4 regions of the [Pantoea] beijingensis genome follow, and region 3 is predicted to be linked to each of the others. Evidence: predicted binding sites of a transcription regulator. Region 3 holds the regulator's gene; each other region holds the start of a gene.

Region 1 (3,168 bases), 870 kb from region 3:
AATGATGAAGCCGCCATCCCAGCCGAAGTAATCGACAGTGTAGCCAACGATGGCACTTGCGGCCACGGAGCCACCGAGATAGCCGAACAGTCCTGTGAAACCGGCTGCGGTACCCGCTGCCTTCTTCGGCGCGAGCTCAAGCGCATGTAACCCAATTAACATTACCGGGCCATAGATGAGAAAACCAATGACGATCATGCAGGCCATGTCGATACCCGGGTTACCTGCCGGATTCATCCAGTAAATTACGGTGGCGATAGTGACCAGTATCATAAAGAAAACGCCAGTCGCACCGCGGTTACCTTTAAATACTTTATCCGACATCCAGCCACACAGTAGCGTGCCGGGGATGCCTGCATATTCATATAAAAAATAGGCCCAGGACGACTTATCCAGTGCGAAGTGTTTGACCTCTTTCAGGTAAGTCGGTGACCAGTCGAGAATACCGTAGCGCAGTAGATAGACGAAAACGTTGGCCAGAGCGATATACCACAGCAGCTTGTTGGGCAGTATGTACTGCATAAAGATCTGTTTTGCTGTGAGTTCTTCTTCCGCTTTGTCGGTGTAGTCAGGCGGATAGTCATTTTTATACTCTTCGATAGGCGGTAAACCACACGATTGTGGCGTATCACGCATCAGTGCAAATGCAATCAAGGCAATGATGATTGCCCCGAAAGCAGGCATATAGAGTGCGGCTTTCCAGTCGTTAAACCAGGCCATGCCAAGCAGGAAGAGCAGAGGAGGGATGCCGCCGCCAACGTTATGGGCACAGTTCCATATCGAAACGATACGGCCGCGCTCTTTTTGTGACCACCAGTGCACCATTGTACGCCCGCACGGCGGCCATCCCATTCCCTGGAACCAGCCACATAAAAACAGCAGAACAAACATCACCATGATGCTGGAGGTGGCCCAAGGTACGAATCCCATAAATAGCATCACTGCTGCCGCAAGAATCAGACCAGCAGGAAGGAATACGCGTGGATTTGAACGATCGGATACTGAGCCCATAATGAATTTTGAAAAGCCATAGGCGATAGAAATCCCGGACAGAGCGAACCCCAGATCTCCTCGCGAAAAGCCTTGCTCAACCAGGTAGGGCATTGCCAGCGCAAAGTTTTTACGTACCAGATAGTAAGCGGCGTAGCCGAAGAAGATACCCAGAAATATTTGCCAACGCAGGCGGCGATAGTGTGGATCAATGTGTTCATCTGAAACACGCGGTTGATGCTGCGCGGGTTTGAAGATAGTTAGCATTTGGCCTCCAGTGGCGCGTTTTGTTCTGACATCTCAGATTGGATGATCTTAAGTAAGAACATTGCTCGACTACGCAGGTGTAAATGTTCCATTTCGAGCAAATAATAGCGGCGGGAGGGGATAATAACTGTGAGTAACTGCTCAATTGTTACAGTTTGATTACAGTGATGCGCGTTTGTTTTCTTTATCAAACATATTTAATTATTTATTTGTTGGCGGCGTGTTACTCAAAAACATGCCTTAACGCACACACTTTTCGTTACAATAGCGCTTCTTTTTTTGATGAGTGTGTAACGTGGCATTACTGATTATTACCACTATTCTTTGGGCTTTTTCTTTTAGTCTTATCGGTGAGTACCTTGCAGGCCAGGTTGACAGTTGGTTTGCCGTACTCATGCGGCTGGGTTTGGCCGCAATGGTATTCTTGCCCTTTTTACGCTGGCGTGGTTATCCGTTGTTTACGCTGCTGCTGTATATGTTGGTGGGAATGTTGCAACTGGGGATTATGTATCTCATCAGTTTTCAGGCGTATCTCTATCTTAGCGTCTCGGAATTTCTGCTATTTACCGTCATGACACCGCTGTATGTCACGTTAATATATGATCTCATTAGCGGTCGGGGTGTACGTCCGGGGTATGCGTTGAGCGCGTTACTGGCGGTGCTGGGTGCTGCGATTATTCGCTATGACAAAGTAAGCGACCATTTTTGGTATGGTTTACTGCTGGTACAGCTGGCGAATATCTGCTTCGCAGTGGGTATGGTGGGTTATAAACGGCTGCAGGAAACGCGGCCTATGCCGCAGCATACCGCATTTTCCTGGTTTTATATTGGTGCGGCGAGTGTTGCTATCGTTGCCTGGCTGCTATGGGGAAATCCAGACAAATTGCCTGTTACCGGCCTGCAGTGGGGCATTTTACTGTGGCTGGGTGTAGTGGCATCAGGACTGGGATATTTTATGTGGAATTATGGCGCCACGCAGGTCGATGCCGGCACGTTGGGCATTATGAACAACATGCATGTCCCCGCAGGGTTGTTGGTCAATCTGGCGATTTGGCAGCAACAACCGCACTGGCCAAGTTTTATTATCGGTGCAACGATAATCTGTGCGTCATTATGGGTGCATAAGCGATGGATTGTCAGCCAGTAACAGAAGCCAGGCGGACCTGGCTTACGATGCTCTAGGCTTTCTTCTCGGCTGTCGGACGTATTTTTTTCGTCAGCCCTTTTAAAAAGTTTCTTAAGATCTGATCGCCACATTCCCGATAGTTTTTGTGCCCCGGCTTGCGGAAAATGGCACCTATCTCGCTTTGTGATACTGAGAAATCGGCTAGCTGTAGCACATCCGTAATATCGGTCGCTTTTAAATCAAAGGCAACGCGCAGTTTTTTTAGCATGATGTTATTGGTCATTTTGCGTTCGATGGACGGTGCTGGTGCCTCTTCACTCTTACCGCGACGCTGAAAAATCAATCCATTAAGAAAATAGCCCATGATGACATCGGGACAGGCGCGGAACCCCTCTTCTTCTTCTTTTTTCAAAAAGGCATGCATTTCCTCGGCGGACACGTCGCTGTCTGCCAGCGCCAGAAGGGCGACCATCTGGGCGTCACTTAAGTCCAGCATGTAGCGCACGCTGCGTAACACGTCATTGTTGGTCATAATGAAATCTCTTCAATTTATAAGGGCGTTGCGGCGCATTATATACATGTCGTCCCTGAAGTTGCAGCGCTGTTCACGGTATTCGTGTCTGCAGGTGGTAAACAGGAGTCATCGCAATCGTGGATTTTGCCGAATATGGCTGGCAGACAGGGATAGGATTGATGACGGCCAGTGAGGCCCACTGGCGTGCGTATATATTCAGAGTAGCGGTGACGAGAGCGGCTGTGGTATCGGGTTGCCGGGACGCGAGGCG
Region 2 (3,168 bases), 980 kb from region 3:
GTATTGAATGTCAACAATATGCGCGACATCGACACAGATCGCCAGCACGGTAAATATACGCTGGCCACCCGCCTCGGCGCGATTAATGCCCGGCGTTACCATGCGTTGTTACTGTCGGGTGCCCTGTTCTGCTTCGGGCTGTTCGCCTTTCTCGCCCAGACTGGCCCTGCTGGTTGGTTATTTCTTCTCGCCTCCCCGCTGCTTTACCGGCAGGCCCGTCATATTTTGCTGGAAACTAGCACGGTGGCAATGCGTCCGATGCTGGAGAAAACCGTTAAAACCGCTTTGTTATCTAACCTTCTTTTTGCGACCGGCTTAGTGCTGAGTTAATTGCGATGTCATTGACCCATCGCAATTTTTAACAATTGATGGTTTTGCCAACAACTGGCAGAAAGCGATATACTGGTGGCTCCTGTGGCAAACAGACGAAACTCCTATGAAATACGATACTTCCGAACTCTGCGACATCTATCATGAAGAAGTGAATGTTGTAGAACCGCTCTTTTCGAACTTTGGTGGTCGTTCCTCCTTTGGCGGGCAAATCATCACGGTCAAATGTTTCGAGGACAATGGCCTGTTATATGAGCTACTGGAGGAAAATGGCCGGGGACGTGTGTTACTGGTTGATGGCGGCGGCTCTGTACGCCGCGCCCTTATCGATGCCGCTCTGGCGCGATTGGCTCAACAGAACGAATGGGAAGGCATAGTCGTTTATGGTTCCGTACGGCAAGTCGATGATTTAGAAGAGCTGGATATCGGTATCCAGGCTATCGCGGCTATCCCGGTTGGTGCTGCTGGGGAAGGTATTGGTGAAAGCGATATTCGCGTTAATTTTGGCGGCGTGACCTTTTTCTCGGGAGACCACCTTTACGCCGATAACACCGGTATGATTCTTTCTGAAGATCCACTTGATATCGAATAATCCGTGGACTATTCGCCATGAGCGATAGCAAAACGGGTGCCTGAGGCACCCGTTTTTCGTTCCCAGCGAGATGGAATTACACTTCTTCCATCTTGCCCAGCAGCGCGCGCAAGCGCTCCTGCCAAACGTGCTGCTCTTCTTTCAACTGCTGGTTTTCACGCACCAGCGTCTCGCTATTACCAGAAGCGTTATCCACTTCCTGCTTCAGCGTATTGTTCTGCTCTTTTAGCTCTTCGATTTCCATCTGCAACAGCGTGATGGTATCAATCGCCTGCTGTACTTTTGCTTCCAGTTTCTCAAACACTTCAAATGACATCTTTCTGACCTCTCCTAATCGCAAGGCGTTGATGATGCTAGCCGCAGACCATGAGATTCACTGAAAACTCCGCGGATAACAACGATGCCTCGATTGTATGTAGCCCGGCACCCCAAGTCCAGCGGCGAACCCACACCAAGTGCAGTCTGTAACAATTTTCAGCCAATACCTAAAATTTCAGGTAAACGATGGCTCGGCATGCATAGAGACAAATTACGTCACAGAGAGCCGCGGCAGCAGTCACTTAAGCCTCTAAAGATAAAATATCTCCGTAGCGAGAGCAAATCCACATAGCCAATAAACCTTCAACCTGGAGTAGAGCAAAAATAGGCCACTAGCGGGAGTTATAAAGTGGACGGACCAGCATTTAAATGGTGCTTTAAGAAAGCAATAACACGCGAAATCGCTCATTTTTATGACGCAGCACACAAATTTTAAGCTCGATATTTCTCGTTAATGCTCGTTAACGATAAATTTACATCAGCCCCTACATTAAATTGGATATGGCTCAATGGAATGATAACAACACAAGACAACATTTAACCTCGCCTTCAGGAACTTCATTATGAGTCAAACTATAAGCACACTTAAAGGCCAGTGCATTGCCGAGTTCCTCGGTACGGGCCTGATCATATTTTTTGGCGCTGGCTGTGTCGCAGCGATGAAACTGGCCGGGGCAAGCTTCGGACAGTGGGAAATCAGCATTATTTGGGGGCTGGGCGTTTCAATGGCGATCTACATGAGTTCCGCCATCTCGGGAGCCCATCTTAATCCAGCCGTTACCATCGCCCTTTGGCTTTTTGCCTGTTTTGAACGCCGTAAAGTACTGCCTTATATCGTCGCACAAGTTGCCGGTGCCTTTTGCGCGGCTGCGTTGGTGTTCGGGCTCTACTACAATCTCTTTTTCGATTTTGAACAAACACACCAAATGGTTAGGGGTTCTGTCGAAAGCCTGGACCTGGCAGGCATCTTCTCTACTTACCCTAATCCACATATCAGTGTCGCTCAGGCCCTGTTGGTAGAAATTGTGATTACTGCGGTGCTGATGGCACTGATTATGGCGCTTACCGATGATGGTAATGGCATCCCACGTGGTCCTCTGGCACCGCTGCTGATTGGCCTGCTAATTGCGGTTATTGGCGCATCCATGGGCCCGTTAACCGGGTTCGCACTCAACCCGGCTCGTGATTTTGGTCCTAAACTCTTCGCATGGCTGGCCGGCTGGGGCGATGTTGCTTTCACCGGGGGACGCGAGATCCCTTACTTCCTCGTACCGATTTTTGGGCCTCTCATCGGGGCAAGCCTCGGCGCTTTCGGATACCGTGCGTTGATTGGTCGCAATCTGCCATGTGATGTGTGCATCAATGAAGACGAAGAGGCAACGAAGCCCGCAACGTCACGTACTGAACAGCATAAAGCGTAACCGGGCTTCCCTTCTGGACCTATAAGGAATTGATTATGACCACAGAGAAAAAATACATTGTCGCGCTCGACCAGGGCACCACCAGTTCACGCGCGGTGATACTCGATCACGATGCCAATATCGTCGCAGTTTCACAACGTGAGTTTCAGCAAATTTATCCTAAAACGGGTTGGGTCGAGCACGATCCCATGGAAATTTGGGCATCACAGAGTTCTACGCTGGTTGAAGTGCTCGCCAAGGCCGATATTCGCTCCGATCAAATTGCGGGTATCGGCATCACGAACCAACGTGAGACAGCCATTGTCTGGGAAAAAGAAACCGGTAAACCCATCTATAACGCCATCGTTTGGCAGTGTCCACGTACGGCTAACTACTGCGAAAAGTTAAAGAAAGAGGGACTGGAAGAATATATTCGTCATACCACAGGCCTGGTGATTAACCCCTATTTCTCTGGCACTAAAGTGAAGTGGATCCTCGATCATGTTGAAGGCTCACGTGAACGTGCCA
Region 3 (3,168 bases):
AAAATCGATTTTCCATTCGCCTTTCAGCGAGTTGAGGTTTTTAAAGCGTAGCGTCAAAATTTTCATGGCTGCGCCTCATGACGAATTGCGTCCAGCGTTTCGGCAAACAATTGTTGTGCGCGTTGCTGGCGTTCGGATGGCATCTCTTCTTCCAGAGCAAGGCGGCGGGCAAAGACGTCTTCCACGCTCAATTCGCTCAGTGTTTCATTATCCTGCCGCGCAATCACCCGATCGCGCTGCTCACGGCTGCGGCGTAATAGGACGACCTCTACCGGCAGCCCTGCGGTGAGTTCCTGAATACGACGTTGCATTTCGCTTAGGTACTCTTGAGTGGCGATTTCAATATCAAGCCAGATGGTTTTTCCATTGCTGTCCGCCTCAAACTGCAGCAACTGCTGCTCTATTTCCTCCAGCGATCCTTTGATCATCCGCATGGGCTGAAAGCGGGGAATGGGCAGGGTATGAATGTGGTCTAGCGTCGATTGGTTAAACTCCAGTAAAAAAACGCTTTTCTCTTTACCTAGCTCATCAAAGCTGAGCGGAATGGGGGAGCCAGAGTAGCGAATACGATCGTTATTCGCCACGCGCTGGGCGCGATGAATATGTCCGAGGGCAATATAATCTGCGGGGGGAAACGCCTGAGCAGGAAAAGCATCCAGCGTTCCAATGTAGATATCGCGTACGGCATCACTTTGGGTTACGCCCATGGCGGTTAAATGACCGGTCGCGATGATCGGCAGCGAAAGGCCGAGCGTTTCACGGTGTGTTTCCGCCTGCCGGTAACAACGCTGATAGTGTTCAGCGATGGCGTCCAGTAACGTTTGCTGTTTGTCTCGTCCCGATTGTCCCGCCTGGCTATGAATAATATCGCGCGGACGCAAAAAGGGGATTGCACAAAGGAGTGCACCGGGCTCGCCCTGCCGGTTTTTTAACAACAGCACCTGGTCGTCGATATTATCGCTGGCGGCAGCAATGACACGCGTATTAAGGCAGGCTAACAGCTCGCGCGATTCATTCAGGGTGGCCACCGAATCGTGATTGCCACCCAGCACGACCAGTTGGCAGCCTGTTTGCTGGAGTTGAACCACAAAGCGGTTATAGATTTCACGCGCGTAACTCGGTGGCGAACCGGTATCAAAAATATCACCGGCAACGATCACCGCATCAACCTGATGTTGTTCTACGCTATTTAACAACCAGTCGAGGAAGGCCTGATGCTCAGGAGCCCGACTTTTGGTATAAAAAAATTGACCTAAGTGCCAGTCCGAGGTGTGAATAATGCGCATAAAATTCCCTGCAAAGCACAACGCGATGTGCCGATTATACCCTAAATAATTGGCGTTGCAGGGGAAGCGGAGCGAGTCAACTCATCCGGTAAGATGACATGATTGCTTATTCATTCCGGGGGGGAGAGGGCGATTATGCCGATATCAGACTGTGACAGTTGCCTGATCAGGTGTAGGTAAGCCCCAGAACAGGCTGTTTTCATGCCGTCGGGGCTGTCATTAAAGAGTATTAAAGGCGGCACCTACCCGTGCATTTTTCATAAATATGTCATAAAACTGACGCATAATGACGCCGCAAATCCCAGTGACAAATGGTCACATTCGCAGGAGCAATAATGGCTAAGCGCATTTTGGTAGTCGAAGATGAAGCCCCAATTCGTGAGATGTTGTGTTTCGTTCTCGAGCAAAATGATTATCAACCGATTGAAGCAGAAGATTATGACAGCGCGATCAATATGCTGATCGAACCCTGGCCGGATTTAATCCTGCTTGACTGGATGCTACCGGGTGGCAGCGGTATTCAGTTTATCAAACACCTGAAGCGCGAAGCGATGACGCGTGAGATCCCGGTAATGATGTTAACCGCCCGGGGCGAGGAAGAAGATCGCGTTCGTGGCCTGGAAGTCGGTGCGGATGATTATATTACCAAGCCATTTTCACCGAAGGAACTGGTTGCACGTATTAAGGCAGTGATGCGCCGTATTTCACCGATGGCGGTAGAAGAGGTGATTGAAATTCAAGGGTTGAGTCTTGATCCTTCATCGCATCGAGTGATGGCGGAAACGACGCCACTTGAAATGGGACCAACAGAATATAAGCTGTTGCACTTTTTTATGACTCACCCGGAGCGGGTTTATAGTCGTGAGCAACTACTGAATCACGTCTGGGGTACCAATGTATACGTTGAAGACCGTACCGTTGATGTTCATATCCGCCGTTTGCGTAAAGCGCTGGAGGTGACGGGCCACGACCGCATGGTTCAAACCGTACGCGGGACGGGGTACCGTTTCTCCGCTCGCTATTGATCGGGGTCTAAACCGTGCTGGAACGCCTCTCCTGGAAGGGATTACTGATTGAGCTACTGCTGGCATGCCTGCCAGCATTGGTTATCGGGCTGTTGGTCGGTTACTTACCGTGGTTGCTTCTGTTGTCGGTACTCGGGATGCTGGGGTGGCATTTCGTGAACATATTGCGCTTGTCCCATTGGCTTTGGGTCGATCGCACTATGACGCCGCCATCGGGTAAGGGCAGTTGGGAACCGCTATTTTATGGCCTTTATCAGATGCAACTGCGCAACCGCCGTCGGCGTCGCGAGTTGGGCAATTTGATTAAACGCTTTCGCAGTGGGGCGGAATCACTCCCTGATGCGGTGGTACTCATTACCGAAGAGGGCAATATCTTTTGGTGTAACCGTTTAGCGCAACAGCATCTTGGTCTGCGCTGGCCAGAAGATAACGGGCAAAATATCCTTAATCTTTTGCGCTACCCTGAATTTTCCCGCTATCTGCGCCAACGTGATTTTGCTCGCCCGCTAACCCTGGTGTTGAATAATCACCGTCATCTTGAATTCCGTGTGATGCCCTACAGCGAGGGGCAATGGTTGATGGTGGCGCGTGATGTCACCCAGATGCACCAGTTGGAAGGTGCTCGCCGGAACTTTTTTGCCAATGTGAGTCATGAGTTACGCACACCCTTGACCGTATTGCAGGGATATCTGGAGATGATGAATGATTCGGTACTCGAAGGGCCATCGCGTAACAAGGCGTTAAACACGATGCAGGAGCAGACGCGCCGCATGGATAGTCTGGTCAAACAGCTATTAACGCTTTCGCGCATTGAGGCGGCTCCCGCGATTGATCTGCAGGAAACCGTTGATGTGCCA
Region 4 (3,168 bases), 1.3 Mb from region 3:
GGATGACGATGCGGCGTTAGTTAATGAATTGCAGTGCAACCCAGTAGAGTGCGCCTGACAGCATGATGGAAACTGGTAAGGTAAATACCCATGCGAGCACGATATTTTTAATCGTCCGGCTTTGCACTCCACCACCATCGACCAGCATAGTACCTGCGACGGATGAAGAAAGGATATGCGTGGTGGATACTGGCATACCCGTATAGCTGGCCACGCCAATGGAGACCGCAGAGGTCATCTGTGCTGCCATACCTTGCGCATACGTCATGCCTTTTTTACCGATTTTCTCACCAATGGTGGTTGCAACACGACGCCAGCCGACCATGGTGCCCAGCGACAGAGCTAATGCCACTGCCACGATAATCCATATCGGTGCATACTCCACTGTGCTGAGTAGATCGCCTTTCAGCTTCGTCAGGAAGCGTTTATCGTCTGGAGTGGTTTCCGCTAACTTCGCAGCTTTATCGGCGGTATCTGCGATACACATCAATAAGCGACGCATTTGTGCACGTTGATCAACACTCAGACTATCGTAGCTTTGCAAATTATTCAGCAAACTTTGCGCATGCTGTATGGCGGGTAGCGCGCGGGCACTATCACAGTGGAACTCTTCCGGTTTTTTACCCGGCGCTTCTTCTGGTGTGGGCACCGCTGGTGGCGCTAACTGAATAATATGTGGCAAGGTATCACTGCGCTGTTGGTAATATTGTTCCAGATGATTTACCGCATCGCGGGTTCTGGCAATATCGTATCCGGTGGAATTCATATTGACAACAAAGCCCGCTGGCGCAACGCCGATCAATACCAGCATGATCAAACCAATGCCTTTTTGCCCATCATTGGCTCCGTGGGAATAACTCACGCCGATAGCGGAAACAATCAGTGCGATGCGAGTCCAGAACGGGGGTTTCTTTTTACCATCCAGCTTTTCGCGATCGGCGGGTGTCATGTGAATCCGACGGCGTTTCGTGGTTCCACTCCAGCAGCGTCGCAGCAGGAAGATTAAGCTACCAGCAACCACCAGACCGAGCACAGGAGAGATGATTAGGGACATAAATATGCCGATCATCTGTGGGATATTTAGCGCATCGACCACGGAGGAGCCAGTCAATAAGGCATTTGTCAGGCCAATACCGATGATGGCACCAATCAGCGTGTGGGAGCTGGAGGCCGGTAGACCAAAATACCAGGTCCCGAGGTTCCAGATGATGGCGGCGAGAAGCATTGAAAAAACCATCGCCAGCCCGTGGGCCGAACCAACATTGAGCAGTAGGTCGGTTGGGAGCAGGTGAACGATAGCATAAGCGACGCTTAAACCGCCTAACAATACGCCAAAGAAGTTAAATACGCCGGCCATAACAACCGCTAATTGCGAGCGCATTGCACGGGTATAGATAACTGTAGCCACTGCATTGGCGGTGTCGTGGAAGCCATTGATGGCCTCGTAGAACAGTACGAATAGCAGTGCGAGTACTAATAACAGGCCAGTGTTGAAATCAAGACCGGCAAACAGATGTAGCATAAGCGTTACGCCATTTTGGAGGACATGAACGCGGCGCATTATCAGCGAGAAACTGTACCAGGGGAAAGTGAAATATAAATTTTTTTGAAATATAAACGTAATGAACCAGACTTTTGTGTGATATTTTTATTGAAAATTAATAAGTTACATGATGTAACCTTTGCGTCACTTTTGTTACGCTAGCATCGCTGCGGGCTACGCTCTACAATCAGCGTTTTGCCCGTCGGGCCGGAGTCAGCAGTGGAAAAATTTGACGTTATCATCATTGGGGCAGGGGCTGCGGGCCTGTTCTGTGCCGCGCAGGCGGGCCAGCGAGGACGTCGCGTATTGGTGCTTGATAACGGGAAAAAACCGGGCCGGAAAATCCTGATGTCCGGCGGTGGACGCTGTAACTTTACCAATCTCTATACCGAGCCTGCTGCCTATCTTTCACATAACCCCCATTTTTGTAAGTCTGCGTTGGCGCGCTATACCCAGTGGGATTTTATCGATCTGGTTTCGCGACATGGTATTGCCTGGCATGAAAAAACGCTGGGTCAGCTGTTCTGTGATGAATCCGCGCAGCAAATTGTTGAACTGCTGATGAAAGAGTGCGATCAGGGCGGTGTGACACTGCGCTTACGCAGCGAAGTGCTCAGCGTGGTGCGTGATGGCGATGGTTATACCCTGCAACTGAACGGTGCAGAGGTGCGAGCTGAAAAATTGGTTATTGCCAGCGGTGGGTTGTCGATGCCCGGGTTGGGCGCTTCACCGTTCGGTTATAAGCTGGCACAGCAGTTCGGGTTGCATGTACATCCTACCCGTGCCGCATTAGTTCCGTTTACGTTGCATAAGCCGCTGCTGGATCATCTGCAAGCACTCTCTGGCGTATCCGTGCCCACCACGCTGATGGCTGAGGATGGAACGATGTTTAAAGAAGCGATGCTGTTTACCCACCGAGGGCTTTCCGGTCCGGCAGTGTTACAGCTTTCCAGCTACTGGCAGCCGGGCGAGTTCGTGACGATTAATCTTTCGCCTGAGCAAGCGCTGGATGCGTTTATTCATGATGAGCGTAACGCGCACCCTAACCAGAGTCTGAAGAATACGCTGGGGAAAGCGTTACCCAAACGATTGGTCGAAGTACTGCAAACGGTTGGTATCGTACCGGATGTAACGCTAAAGCAGCTCAATAGCCGGGAGCAAAACGAATTGGTCCAGACGTTACATCACTGGCGTATTCAGCCAAATGGCACCGAAGGTTATCGCACCGCCGAAGTGACTCAGGGAGGAGTCGATACCACACAGCTTTCCTCCAAAACTATGGAAGCGCGCGATGTACCGGGCTTGTACTTTATTGGTGAGGTCGTGGACGTTACCGGCTGGCTAGGCGGCTATAATTTTCAATGGGCATGGAGTTCCGCATGGGCATGCGCGCAGGCGTTGTGATTGGCGAGTCAAGATTGTTAACGACCATTCAGGATGACAAATAGCCAGATCAAAGAGAGAGCAACTCACGTTGCTCTCTCTTATCGCATCAAGGTACATCCACTAACCCCAGACCCAGGCATTAAGGCTGGTCAGCGAAAGCAGATCCTGGCTGCATTTTTTTGATCGCTATGCAAATATCAGGATGATGCTTTTGCCCAAAGATCAACAGGCCCTAAGCG

What was found. Region 3 encodes PhoB, which activates phosphate uptake and scavenging genes when phosphate is short. Its sites were predicted from a motif close to CTGTCATAAAACTGNCNNAT; they were not measured.
Region 1: glpT (glycerol-3-phosphate transporter) is a predicted target of PhoB. The motif match lies at 1,403-1,422, and genes of this name have one in related genera.
Region 2: J1C60_RS17905 (MIP/aquaporin family protein) is a predicted target of PhoB. The motif match lies at 1,641-1,660, and genes of this name have one in related genera.
Region 4: pitA (inorganic phosphate transporter PitA) is a predicted target of PhoB. The motif match lies at 1,683-1,702, and genes of this name have one in related genera.

What each region holds. Positions count from the first base shown of each region.
Region 1 covers NZ_CP071409.1:3,850,153-3,853,320, reverse strand. Annotated here, with positions in the region: gene glpT (glycerol-3-phosphate transporter) at 1-1,257, opposite strand, end outside; gene J1C60_RS17410 (carboxylate/amino acid/amine transporter) at 1,553-2,404, shown strand; gene J1C60_RS17405 (YehS family protein) at 2,436-2,915, opposite strand; gene metR (HTH-type transcriptional regulator MetR) at 3,114-3,168, opposite strand, start outside.
Region 2 covers NZ_CP071409.1:3,954,867-3,958,034, forward strand. Annotated here, with positions in the region: gene J1C60_RS17890 (1,4-dihydroxy-2-naphthoate polyprenyltransferase) at 1-330, shown strand, start outside; gene rraA (ribonuclease E activity regulator RraA) at 437-922, shown strand; gene zapB (cell division protein ZapB) at 999-1,238, opposite strand; gene J1C60_RS17905 (MIP/aquaporin family protein) at 1,804-2,661, shown strand; gene glpK (glycerol kinase GlpK) at 2,697-3,168, shown strand, end outside.
Region 3 covers NZ_CP071409.1:2,976,640-2,979,807, reverse strand. Annotated here, with positions in the region: gene J1C60_RS13550 (SbcC/MukB-like Walker B domain-containing protein) at 1-66, opposite strand, end outside; gene sbcD (exonuclease subunit SbcD) at 63-1,286, opposite strand; gene phoB (phosphate response regulator transcription factor PhoB) at 1,622-2,311, shown strand; gene phoR (phosphate regulon sensor histidine kinase PhoR) at 2,326-3,168, shown strand, end outside.
Region 4 covers NZ_CP071409.1:190,982-194,149, forward strand. Annotated here, with positions in the region: gene pitA (inorganic phosphate transporter PitA) at 17-1,522, opposite strand; gene J1C60_RS00850 (BaiN/RdsA family NAD(P)/FAD-dependent oxidoreductase) at 1,763-2,947, shown strand; gene J1C60_RS00855 (aldo/keto reductase) at 3,127-3,168, opposite strand, start outside.